Regions from separate parts of the Peribacillus simplex NBRC 15720 genome, predicted to be linked through region 2. Evidence: riboswitches for the same ligand, from Rfam matches in the RefSeq annotation. Region 2 holds a riboswitch; each other region holds the start of a gene.
The links. A riboswitch is a leader RNA that binds a small molecule or an ion and turns the genes downstream of it on or off. The one in region 2 is predicted to bind S-adenosylmethionine.
Positions count from the first base shown of each region.

Region 1: it holds a riboswitch for S-adenosylmethionine, as region 2 does, so the genes downstream of both, mtnW (2,3-diketo-5-methylthiopentyl-1-phosphate enolase) here and BS1321_RS06820 (methionine biosynthesis PLP-dependent protein) in region 2, are expected to answer to the same signal.
Region 3: it holds a riboswitch for S-adenosylmethionine, as region 2 does, so the genes downstream of both, metK (methionine adenosyltransferase) here and BS1321_RS06820 (methionine biosynthesis PLP-dependent protein) in region 2, are expected to answer to the same signal.

Region 1 is NZ_CP017704.1:4,996,548-5,000,831, forward strand. It holds gene BS1321_RS24175 (carbon-nitrogen family hydrolase) at 1-14, opposite strand, end outside; gene BS1321_RS24180 (pyridoxal phosphate-dependent aminotransferase) at 114-1,286, shown strand; SAM riboswitch class I at 1,419-1,571, shown strand; gene mtnW (2,3-diketo-5-methylthiopentyl-1-phosphate enolase) at 1,678-2,910, shown strand; gene BS1321_RS24190 (2-hydroxy-3-keto-5-methylthiopentenyl-1-phosphate phosphatase) at 2,917-3,576, shown strand; gene BS1321_RS24195 (methylthioribulose 1-phosphate dehydratase) at 3,573-4,196, shown strand; gene BS1321_RS24200 (cupin domain-containing protein) at 4,226-4,284, shown strand, end outside.
Region 2 is NZ_CP017704.1:1,436,790-1,441,073, reverse strand. It holds gene metC (cystathionine beta-lyase) at 78-1,259, opposite strand; gene BS1321_RS06820 (methionine biosynthesis PLP-dependent protein) at 1,256-2,368, opposite strand; SAM riboswitch class I at 2,455-2,568, opposite strand; gene fumC (class II fumarate hydratase) at 2,894-4,276, shown strand.
Region 3 is NZ_CP017704.1:3,192,498-3,196,781, forward strand. It holds gene pckA (phosphoenolpyruvate carboxykinase (ATP)) at 41-1,630, opposite strand; SAM riboswitch class I at 2,061-2,223, shown strand; gene metK (methionine adenosyltransferase) at 2,387-3,580, shown strand; gene BS1321_RS15420 (gamma carbonic anhydrase) at 3,804-4,284, opposite strand, start outside.

The DNA.
Region 1 (4,284 bases), 2.1 Mb from region 2:
ATTTTCCACTTCATCGTTTAAAACCCCCACATGTAAAAAATGCTTTACAAGACTATGATAAACATATATCATTTGTGACTAGAATTTCAAGAAATTTCAGAGAAGGTGTATAAATGGTGCAATTTGAAAAATCCAGACAGCTTCAGGACCTGCCCAAGCAGTTTTTTGCTTCACTAGTCGCAAAAGTCAATGCGATCACGGCGCAAGGACATGATGTCATTAATTTAGGCCAGGGAAACCCTGATCAGCCGACGCCAGAACATATCGTGAAAAGTTTGCAGTCTGCCGCTGAAAAAACGATTAATCATAAATATTCGCCATTCCGGGGACATCAATATTTAAAAGATGCTGCTGCCGTCTTTTATGAACGTGAATACGGTGTCAAGCTGGATCCGAATACTGAAGTGGCGATTCTCTTCGGGGGAAAGGCAGGCCTTGTCGAACTGCCGCAGTGTTTATTGAATCCAGGCGATACGATCCTAGTTCCAGATCCCGGCTATCCGGATTATCTTTCCGGTGTTGTTTTAGCCCAGGCAAAGACCGAACTGATGCCCTTGACAGAAGAAAATGATTTTCTTCCGAAATACAATGACATACATAAAGAAGTTCTTGATAAAGCCAAAATGATGTTTTTGAACTATCCCAATAATCCCACAGGTGCTTCTGCAACTGAAAGTTTCTTTGATGAAACCGTCTCCTTTGCTAAAGACCATTCAATTTGCGTGGTCCACGATTTCGCCTATGGGGCGATAGGATTCGACGGAAAAAAACCGATAAGCTTTCTCCAGGCGGAGGGAGCGAAGGATGTAGGAATAGAAATATACACATTATCGAAAACATACAATATGGCAGGGTGGAGAGTTGGCTTCGCAGTAGGGAATAAGAGTGTAATAGAAGCTCTTGAACTATTACAAGACCATCTTTATGTGAGTCTCTTCCCGGCGATACAAGAAGCTGCGGCAAGCGCTTTGCTTGACTCGCAGAGCTGTGTAAAGCAGTTAGTGCAGATGTACGAGGGGCGAAGGAATGTTTTCATTGAGGGATTGAGGGCAATTGGCTGGGATGTCAAAGCTCCTGCGGCATCGTTTTTTGCCTGGCTCAAAGTTCCTAAAGGTTTTACGTCCGAGAGTTTTGCAGACTATTTATTAACGCATGCCCACGTAGCTGTTGCCGCAGGGAATGGATTCGGTGAATTTGGCGAAGGTTACGTCAGGGTAGGGCTACTTACTTCGGAAGAACGGCTGAAAGAGGCTGTGGAACGGATACGTAAATTAAACTTATTTTAACGATGCAATGGGTTATCCGATTTATTCACCCTTAAATAGTTAAAACTTATTGACAAAGTAGGGATTACCTGTCAGAATACAAAATAAATTCTTAATCTTTCGATACTTGAATGCAATTTATATATCAGCGTTTTCTTATTTTGAGCAGGTGGAGGGACTAGCCCTATGAAGCCCAGCAACCGACCGTAATTCCATTGTAAAATGGGGCGGAATTCTTCGCCGGATTTTCTTGAAATCCACAAGGCACGGTGCTAATTCTTGCAGCCAATGGCTGGGAGATAAGAAGATGGCTTTTTAAAGCCTCTTCTTTATGAAGAGGCTTTTGCCATTTTGAGACCATTTTCAGGTTAATGACATCGAGAGTTTACTAACGTGTTATAGGAGTGATCAGATGAGCGAGATAGTCGCTACTTATTTAATTCATGACTTCAATGGAAAACATGAGAAAAAAGCAGAGAGCATTGCCTTAGGTTTGACTGTCGGGACATGGACGGACCTGCCCCATTTGGTCCAGAAACAACTGGAAAAACATAAGGGACGCGTCGTATCGGTGACACCACTTTCTGAAGAAGAGAGGGCAAACAGCTACTTTAATCGTAAAGTATACCGTTCGCTTATTAAAATTGCCTATCCGGCAGGGAATTTCTCCAATGATTTACCTGCAATCCTTACGACGGTCTTCGGCAAACTTTCATTGGATGGAGAAATAAAACTTATCGACTTGGATTTTGTCGGTGATATTCAAAAAGCTTTTCCCGGGCCGCAATTTGGCATTGGAGGCATAAGGGAAAAGGTTGGCGTATTTAACCGGCCCCTGGTGATGAGCATCTTTAAAGGTGTATTAGGAAGGGACCTAACATTCCATAATGAGCAACTGAGGCAACAAGCATTAGGAGGTGTCGACCTAGTTAAAGATGATGAGATCCTCTTCGATCAGGAACTGACTCCATTTTTCGATAGAATAAAAACGGGAAAAAGAATATTGAATGAAGTCTATGAAACCACTGGCCACAGAACTTTATATGCTGTCAATCTATCAGGGAAAACATTTGAATTATTGGATAAGGCAGAGCAAGCGGCTGAAGCAGGGGCAGATGCTTTATTGTTCAACGTTCATACATATGGTTTGGATGTATTGCAGGCCTTGAGTGAACATGATCGTATCAATCTGCCAATCATGGCGCACCCCGCATATAGCGGGGCATTGGCATCTTCATCATTTTATGGGATCGGCTATCCATTATTGCTTGGTAAATTAGTAAGGTTATCAGGTGCAGATTTATCCTTGTTCCCATCCCCTTATGGAAATGTCGCATTGGAAAAAAAGGAGACATTGGCAATTGCTGAAGCTCTGACAAAAGATGAACTTTCCTGGAAAAAAGCCTTCCCAGTCCCTTCTGCAGGCATTCATCCGGGCATGGTTCCGGACCTAATCAAGGATTTTGGGCTCGATAGTGTGATTAATGCTGGAGGTGGAATTCACGGACACCCTGACGGAGCAGAGGGCGGGGCCAAGGCTTTCCGATCTGCTGTGGAAGCCGTTCTAGCAGGAAAGGACCTGTCTGAAGCGGCTGCTGAGGAAGAAACACTAAAAAAAGCTCTTATATTATGGGGAGGCCTATAAGAAATAATGAAACCGATCATCTTTTGTGATTTTGACGGAACGATCACCAACACAGATAATATCATTTCTATCATGAAAGAGTTTGCGCCTCCGGAATGGGAAGCGTTGAAAGACGGTGTCCTTCAGCAAAAAATCAGTATATCTTCAGGTGTTGGGGATATGTTTTCCCTGCTTGATAGTGGCTTGAAGGATGACATCATCCAATATGTAAGAAAGACGGCCGGCATTCGTCCTGGGTTTTATGAATTCGTTGAGTATACGAAACAAGCCAACATCCCTTTATATATTGTAAGCGGGGGCATGGATTTTTTTATCGCACCCCTTTTAAATGATATCTTGCCAACAGAGTCCGTTTATTGTAACCATGCATTTTTTGATAAGGAAAAGATTTATATTGAGTGGCCACATGCTTGTGATGATCAATGTAATAATGATTGCGGTTGCTGCAAGCCATCCATTATGAGGGAAATTGCGGGTGCGGAAGATTTTAAACTCGTTATTGGAGATTCAGTAACGGATTTTGAAGCGGCAAAACAGGCCGATTTTGTCATAGCCCGTGACATTTTGCTTGAAAAATGCGATAGGGAAGGAATTCCACATCAAGGATTTGAAACATTTTTTGATGTAATTGACATTTTAAAGCAGCAGGAGGTGGTTAAAGCGTGAACACTCATTCTAAAGAATGGCGGGAGTTGGCAGATATTAAAGCTGAATTGGCCGAAAGGGATTGGTTTATGGGAACTAGCGGGAACTTGTCCATCCGCGAGCCCAAAAGCCCTTTCTTTTATATTACGGCAAGCGGTAAGGATAAAAGGAAGCAATCGGATTCGGACTTTTTACTGGTGGACTTAAAAGGAAAACCAGTTGAAGAAACGAACCTAAGACCATCGGCCGAAACTTTACTTCATACAGTCATTTATCGGAAAACTAATGCGAACTGTGTACTCCATGTCCATACAGTTGAAAATAATGTGATATCAGAATTGTACGGAGATGAAGGCCAAGTTTCCTTTCGTAATCATGAAATCATTAAAGCGACCGGTCGGTGGGAAGAGGATTCGGAGCTTCGGATTCCAATCATATATAATCACGCTGATATTCCGCTGTTATCCGATAAGTTCATGCCACATGTCGAAGAAGACTCTGGCGCCGTGCTGATCCGCAATCATGGTATTACGGTTTGGGGCAAAAGCGGACTCGAAGCTAAAAGAATACTTGAAGCTTGCGAATTTTTATTTCAATATCAACTGTTGCTTAATCAACATAAGGCGTTGCAGGTTCTTTAAGATAAACACTCATAGAGGAGGAATGAATGATGGCGACGATCAGATTCCATGAAACAAACGAGGTTATTGAAAACGGTGAACAGGTAAA
Region 2 (4,284 bases):
CTTTTTATTATGAAAAAGAATAAAAATGATGCAAACAAAAAAGGGTGCCCATAATATATGGCGCACCCTTCCTTTAATCATTTTGCAGCAATTGCTTCCCCTTTTGCAATATTTACGAGGGCCACATCGAAGTCCTTGATTAAATCGTCTGGATTTTCAAGTCCGACAGAGAGACGGAGCAAGCTGTTCGTGATGCCTCGCTTTTCCCTTTCATCAGCAGGCATTGCAGCATGGGACATTTTGGCCGGGTAGGATAATATAGATTCGACCGCTCCAAGGCTTACGGCAAAAACAGGGAGTTCGACAGTGTTAACGAAAGAACGGAAGACTTCCTCACTTTCCAATTCAAATGATAGGACCGCCCCTGCTCCAAGTGACTGGCCTTTCTGGATGGCGTGCTGTGGATGATCAGCTAGGCCGGGATAATACACTTTTTTCACCAAGGGCTGTTCCTTTAAGTAGGCTGCAATCTTTTCTGCCCCTTTTTGTGAATGTTCCATTCTAACTGACAAGGTTTTCAGACCTCTCATTACAAGCCAGGCGTCCTGGACACCAAGAACCGCTCCAAAGGAGTTTTGAAGGGAACCGAGTCTTACTGCTAATTCCGGATCTTTTACGACCGCAAGCCCAGCTACCACATCACTGTGTCCGGATAAAAACTTCGTCGCGCTATGAAGGACAACATCAGCGCCCAGATTCAGTGGTTTTTGCAATGCTGGCGTCAAGAATGTATTATCAACAAAACTTAAGGCGCCGGCTTTTTTTGCGATATCACATACGGCTTGAATATCGGTCACTTTAAGTAACGGATTTGAAGGCGTTTCGATGTATATGGCCCTGGTATTTGGCTGAACGGCCGCTTTGACGCTTTCAAGGTCCGTCATGTCAACGAAGGTATGCTCAATATTGAAACGCGACAATACGCTTGTGACCATCCTGAACGTTCCGCCATAAACATCTTCGGAAATGACGATATGATCCCCGGCAGACAATAGCAGGAAAGCTGTAGAAATGGCAGCCATTCCTGATGAAAAAGCAAAGCCATGGGTGCCGTCCTCAAGTTCGGCAATGATGTCTTCAAGTGCCTCGCGAGTTGGGTTCCCGCTTCTGCTGTAATCATATTTGCCGAATTGATCGATATCGGATTGATGGAAAGTCGATGCGTGCTGAATGGGGACGCTCACGCCGCCCGTTGCCGGATCGAATTTATGTTGATTATGAAGTAATTTGGTTTCAAAGCTAAAGTCATGATCTGTCATCGTAGTGCCTCCCTTTTTACCTGTGCGAATGCTTGCTGTAAGTCACCAATCAAATCATCGCTATCCTCGATGCCAACGGAGAAGCGGAGCAGGCGATTACAAACACCATTTGCCGTTCTGACTTCAAGCGGAATATCGGCATGTGTTTGTGTGGCAGGATAGGTGATGAAGCTTTCAACCCCTCCAAGGCTTTCTGCAAAAGAGATTAATGAGAGCGATTGTAAAAATGGGTTTACCGCCGCTTCATCAATGATACGGAATGAAATCATGCCTCCTCTGCCGGGATACAATACGTCTGTAACACAATCATGTTCCGATAAGTAATCTACAAGTATCTTGGCATTCTTTTCATGACGCTCCATCCGCAATGCCAGGGTTTTCATTCCGCGCATCAACAGCCAAGAATCAAATGGGCTCAAGACAGCTCCAGTACCATTATGATGGAAGGCAAGTGCATCACATAATTCAGCGCCGCTAGCAACGATCAGTCCGGCGAGCACATCATTATGACCACCGAGATACTTGGTTGCACTGTGAATCACAATATCCGCTCCAAGCAGGATGGGTTGTTGAATTAGAGGCGTGTAAAAAGTGTTATCAACGATTAACAATAAATTATATCGTTTGGCCAATGCGGCAACGGCGCTAATGTCCGTTTGCTGCATAAGAGGGTTAGTGGGAGTTTCGATGAAGATGGCTTTCGTGTGAGGAGTGATAGCTTTTTCGATATCCTCCAAACAACAAGTGTTTACATAGTCACACTGCAACCCCCATTTTTTAAAACCTTGTTCTAACAGACGATATGTACCGCCATAAAGATCTTCGCTGACAATCCATGCATCACCAGATTTAAAAAGGGCGAGTATAGTGGAAATGGCGGCCATTCCTGAACTGCAGGCATAACCTTGGTCCCCTTTTTCCAGATCGGCGATGGATCGCTCCAATAGTTGGCGTGTAGGATTACCTGTCCTTGTGTAGTCGAATCCCGTCGATTGGCCAATTCCTTCGTGACGAAAAGCTGTTGAAAAGTATACCGGCGGATTGACTGTTCCTGTCGCCGTTTCGCTGCGATTTCCTAATTGAGCAAGATATGTTTCAGTTTTGTACATGGTTTTCACTGCTCCTTTGAGTTATATAAAATAAAAAAAAGTCTTCTTTAAGAAGAAGACTTTGATTAAGTAGGGACGAGTCATTCTTCTTATCTTCCAAGTTCACAAACTTGTGGAATTAGCACCTTTTCATTGGTTTGAAACAAATGAAGGTTGCTGAGGTGTCATCGGGCCATTCCCTCTACCTCTCTCGATAAGAGTTTAGATTATTCAATTTCTTTTGAATTTACTATATATACAAAATACTGTCAAGAACATTTTGGGTGGATCATGCTTTGATGTTCATGACTAGGTCAAGTGGAGCCTAGCGGTGTCAACACTTTATGTGTCTAAAAAAAATATCCGAATTTTCATATAAACAGGAAGAATCATGGGTTTTTCAGAAAAATGGGAAGGGTCAGCCGGATATTTTTGCTTTAAAATAATAAAGTTTGTACAATGTATGGAGAGAAAGAATAATACAACATTATTCATTTCATATGCAAAAGGTCTTCAATGAATAGTGCAAACATAGGAGGAGAACACATGGAATACAGAATCGAACGAGATACGATGGGTGAAGTGAAAGTTCCTGCTGATAAATATTGGGGAGCACAAACTGAGAGAAGCCGTAACAATTTCAAAATCGGTAACGAAAAAATGCCGATTGAATTAGTTCGTGCATTTGCATACGTTAAACAAGCTGCGGCAAAGGTGAACTATGATCTTGGTGATCTTTCGGAAGTTAAAAAGAATGCCATCGTCAAGATTTGCGGCGAAATCCTTGAAGGTACACTAAATGATCATTTCCCGCTTGTAGTTTGGCAAACGGGAAGCGGCACGCAAAGTAATATGAACGTGAATGAAGTGGTCGCTAACAAAGGGAATGAATGGTTGAAAGAAAATGGTGAATCGGAAACCCTTCACCCAAATGATGATGTTAACAAGGCACAAAGCTCCAATGATACTTTCCCGACCGCCATGCATATTGCTGCCTTTATGGAAGTCGCTGAAAAATTGGTCCCTGCCATCAAAGCTCTTCGTGCTACATTCGATACAAAAGAAAAAGAATTTTGGGATGTCGTGAAAATTGGCCGGACACATCTTCAAGATGCTACACCATTAACATTAGGACAAGAAATTTCCGGTTGGAAAGCGATGCTCGACAAAGATCTAGCGATGATTGAGGAAAGCAGCCAAAAATTATTGAACCTTGCACTAGGCGGAACGGCTGTAGGAACCGGAATCAATACAAAAAAAGAATTCCCGGGACTTTCTGCCAAACAAATTGCAGCGGATACAGGACATCCTTTTGTCACATCTGATAATAAGTTTCATGCATTGACAAGCCATAACGAAATCGTCTACGCACACGGTGCTTTAAAAGCATTGGCAGCCGATTTAATGAAAATTGCGAACGATGTCAGATGGCTGGCAAGTGGTCCTAGAAGCGGAATCGGCGAAATAGCCATTCCGGAAAACGAGCCAGGCAGCTCCATCATGCCAGGTAAAGTCAATCCAACACAAAGTGAAGCGCTTACCATGATTGCAACACAAATCGTGGGTAACGATGCTACAATTGGCTTTGCAGCTAGCCAAGGTAACTTTGAATTGAATGTATTCAAACCAGTCATCATCTATAACTTCCTGCAAACGGTCAAATTATTGACGGAAGGCATTCATTCATTCAACAATAATTGTGCGGTTGGCATCACTGCAAATGAAGATAAAATCAAAGAAAATGTAGAACGTTCCCTTATGTTGGTAACAGCATTGAACCCGCATATTGGTTATGAAAAAGCAGCCAAGATCGCCAAAACAGCATTCAAGGACAACTCTACGTTAAAAGAAGCGGCGTTGAAATTGGAGTTCCTGACGGAAGATGAATTCAAAGCATGGGTAGATCCTGCTAACATGGTTAATAAATAATTGCATAT
Region 3 (4,284 bases), 1.8 Mb from region 2:
TTAAAGGACCAAGCAAGAGCTTGGTCCTTTTGTGTACAATTTATTGAGCTGTCGGTCCGCCAAGTTCTTCGATTTCACTTGGAACACTGCCGAATTTCTTGAAGTTTGCACGGAATTGAGCGGCGAGGGCTGTTGCTGCTTGTTTATAAGCGGCAGGATCTGCCCAAGTCTTGATTGGTTGAAGCACTTCGTCTGGAACCCCAGGAACATGAAGAGGAATATCCAAACCGAAGATTTCATCTTTGATCGTTTCGATGTTCGCTAATTCACCTTCAAGTGCCGCTTGTACCATCGCACGAGTGTAAGCAAGTTTCATACGGCTTCCAGTTCCGTATGCTCCGCCAGTCCATCCAGTGTTGACAAGGTATACCTTTGCATTGTGCTCGTCAATTTTATCACCAAGCATCTCAGCATAGCGTTGAGCGGGAAGCGGTAAGAAAGGTGAACCGAAGCAAGTGGAGAATGTAGCTTCCGGTGAAGTTACGCCTCTTTCAGTACCAGCCAATTTACTAGTGTATCCACTTAGGAAATGGAACATTGCCTGTTCTTTCGAAAGCTTGCTGATTGGAGGCAGAACGCCTGAAGCATCAGCTGTTAAGAAAATGATTGTATTAGGGTGTCCTGCAATACTTGGGTTCACGATGTTATCGATCGCTTGCATTTGGTAAGCAGCACGAGTGTTTTCAGTCAATGAACTGTCATCATAGTTCGCTTCACGTGTATCCGGATCAACAACAACATTTTCCAGTACGGCACCGAAACGGATCGCATCGAAAATTTGTGGTTCTTTTTCACGTGAAAGATTAATCGTTTTCGCATAGCAGCCGCCTTCGATGTTGAATACACCGTTAGAAGACCAGCCGTGCTCGTCATCACCAATCAGTTTACGACTAGTGTCTGCGGATAAAGTTGTTTTGCCTGTACCGGACAGTCCGAAGAATAAAGCGACGTCCCCTTCACGTCCTACGTTAGCAGAGCAATGCATTGGAAGGATTCCAGCCTCTGGAAGTAAGTAGTTCATGATCGAGAAGATCGATTTTTTCATTTCTCCTGCATATTCCGTTCCGCCGATCAGGATTGTACGGCGTTCAAATGAAACGATGATGAAAGTTTCGGATGAAGTTCCGTCCACTTCTGGGTCTGCTTTGAAGTTAGGTGCAGAAAGGATTGTGAATTCTGCTTCGTGACCTCTTAGTTCCTCTTCGTTTGGACGGATGAACAAAGTATGGGCGAAAAGGTTATGCCAAGCATATTCATTAACAACACGGATTGGAAGACGTGATGATTCGTCTGCACCAGCGAAACCTTTAAAAACAAAGATCTCTTCTTTTGCTTTTAGGTAGTCAACTACTTTATTATATAGTTTATTGAACACATCTTCGGAAATTGGCTGGTTCACTGAACCCCAATCAACTTTATCTTTAACTGATGCTTCTTCCACGATATATTTATCCTTAGGTGATCGACCAGTATATTTGCCAGTTTCAGCTTTTACCGCGCCGGTTGATGTTAAAACGCCTTCACTTCTGCTTAATACTTTTTCGACCAATTGAGGAACTGAAAGTTGAGTTTGCACATTGTTTCCTGTTAATAATTGGTGTAACTCATTAGAAACATCTACAGAATTCATATATGAGGTACCTTCCTTTGTTTAAGTTTTTAGATTACAATTAGTATAACACATTCATTTAATTAGTCTATACTATTTCTTTTAATTTGTGATTATTTTCAGTTGGTCGCGTTAATCATTTTAATCCGGCAGGAACCGAGTCAGGATTATCGCATATACTTTCATGAAGAAAATTTTATTTTAATAGGAAGTAAGTAAGCAATACATGTCTATTGGGAAAGTCAGGATGTCGTTCCTTTTCGTATGCTCAATACTTTATTATTAATGGCAATTTACAACATTTCTATTCGTATTTTGCATTGTAAACCCTTCTAGGACGTTGTATCAACATGTTTTTTTAAATGAACGCCATTCTGAGTGGAAATGTTCTTTTTAGAAAAGCATTGACAAATTCCAGCTAGATACGATAATATCTTAAATTGTACGGATTCTCTTATCCCGAGTTGGTGGAGGGACAGGCCCTTTGAAACCCAGCAACCTGCCATATTGAACTTGACTCCAAGATCGATCGCCGAAAATAAAGCGAAGGTCTTCAAGGAATAGTGGTGATGGTGCTAACCTGAGCAAGGTAAAAAACCCTTGAACGATAAGAGTGAAAGGATAGAAGACAGAATTTTAAACCTTTCCTCATTTGCCAGGGAAGGTTTTTGTGTTTTTTATAAGTAATTCTGTGTCTATAGTTGAAACTAATGAGGGAAACGAGTTCCGTAAAAAACAGGCTTATGCCTACAACATACTAACTTCCAAGGAGGAAATATGATGTCAAAGAAACGTCTATTTACTTCTGAATCTGTTACAGAGGGCCATCCGGACAAAATTTGTGATCAGATTTCAGATTCCATTTTAGATGCTATCCTTGCTAAGGATGCAAATGCACGTGTAGCGTGTGAAACTAGTGTAACAACAGGTCTTGTACTTGTTGCCGGTGAAATTACAACGTCCGCTTACGTGGATATTCCGCGTATCGTTCGTGATACGATTAAAGGAATTGGCTACACACGTGCGAAATACGGTTTCGATGCTGAAACTTGTGCCGTATTGAGTTCCATTGATGAGCAGTCTGCCGATATCGCAGCTGGTGTCGATAAAGCATTGGAAGCTCGTGAAGGAAACATGTCAGAGGAAGAAATCGATGCAATCGGTGCAGGGGACCAAGGTCTTATGTTCGGATTTGCTTGTAATGAAACAGAAGAGCTTATGCCGCTTCCGATTTCATTGGCGCATAAACTTTCATTCCGCTTGGCTCAAGTACGTAAAGATGAAACTCTTCCTTACTTACGCCCTGATGGTAAAACACAGGTAACTGTGGAGTATGATGAGAATAACCTTCCTGTACGTGTAGATACGATCGTTATCTCTACACAGCACGATGCAGAAATTACGCTTGAACAAATTCAAGCCGATCTAAAAGAACATGTGATCAAAGCAGTCGTTCCAGCTGAATTGATCGATGCTGAAACTAAGTACTTCATCAACCCGACTGGCCGTTTCGTAATTGGCGGACCTCAAGGTGATGCTGGTCTTACTGGACGTAAAATCATCGTTGATACTTACGGCGGATACGCTCGTCACGGCGGCGGTGCATTCTCTGGTAAGGATGCTACTAAAGTTGACCGTTCTGCTGCATACGCTGCTCGTTACGTTGCGAAAAACATCGTGGCAGCCGGCCTTGCCGACAAAGCGGAAGTTCAATTGGCATACGCAATCGGTGTGGCAGAGCCTGTATCAATCTCTATTGATACTTTCGGAACTGGTACAGTTAGCGAAGAAGTCCTTGTTGACTTAGTTCGCGCTAACTTCGACCTTCGTCCAGCTGGAATCATCAAAATGCTTGACCTTCGTCGCCCAATCTACAAACAAACAGCTGCCTACGGACACTTTGGCCGTACAGATGTCGATCTTCCATGGGAACGCACGGACAAAGCAGAAACATTAAAAGCACAAGCGTAATCCATAAAAAAAGGTGTCCCGCAATAGCGGGGCACCTTTTTTATGGATTAATTTTGCCGTCAGCGGGAATAATTCAAGAAATCCCAAAGAAATTCAAATTACGTGCAATACTCGTGAGTTAGGGGCGATTACAAGTTTGTTTGGGTCAACTACTAATGAGTTTGGAACTTTTACTCATGAGTTTGAGTACAATACTCGTAACTTTCAGTCAATTGCTCGTGAGTTACTTTATTCGTTCCGCCGTTTTATAGTATTGTCCTTTTTCGGCGTATTCGCGTACGATGCGTTCCATATCCTGGCGATCTTCTTCGTTGATTTCGCGAATGACTTTAGCTGGGCGCCCGAATGCCAACATGTTCGGTGGAATGACTTTACCTTGGGGAACGAGACTGCCGGCACCGATGAAGGCCCCTTCGCCGATTTCGGCTTCATCAAGTACAATCGATCCCATGCCGATCAAAGCTCCTTTACGGATTTTACAGCTATGTAAAATGACCTGGTGGCCAATGGTTACTTCATCCTCGATGATCAATGGATTATTTGGGCTTTGGTGCAGGACGCTGTTATCCTGTATACTGACTTTTTTCCCGATGATGGTTGGGGATACATCACCGCGAATGACGGAATTGAACCAAATTGATGTTTCGTCGCCAATTTTGACATCACCAGTCACGACAGCATTTTCAGCAATATAAGCGCTTTCA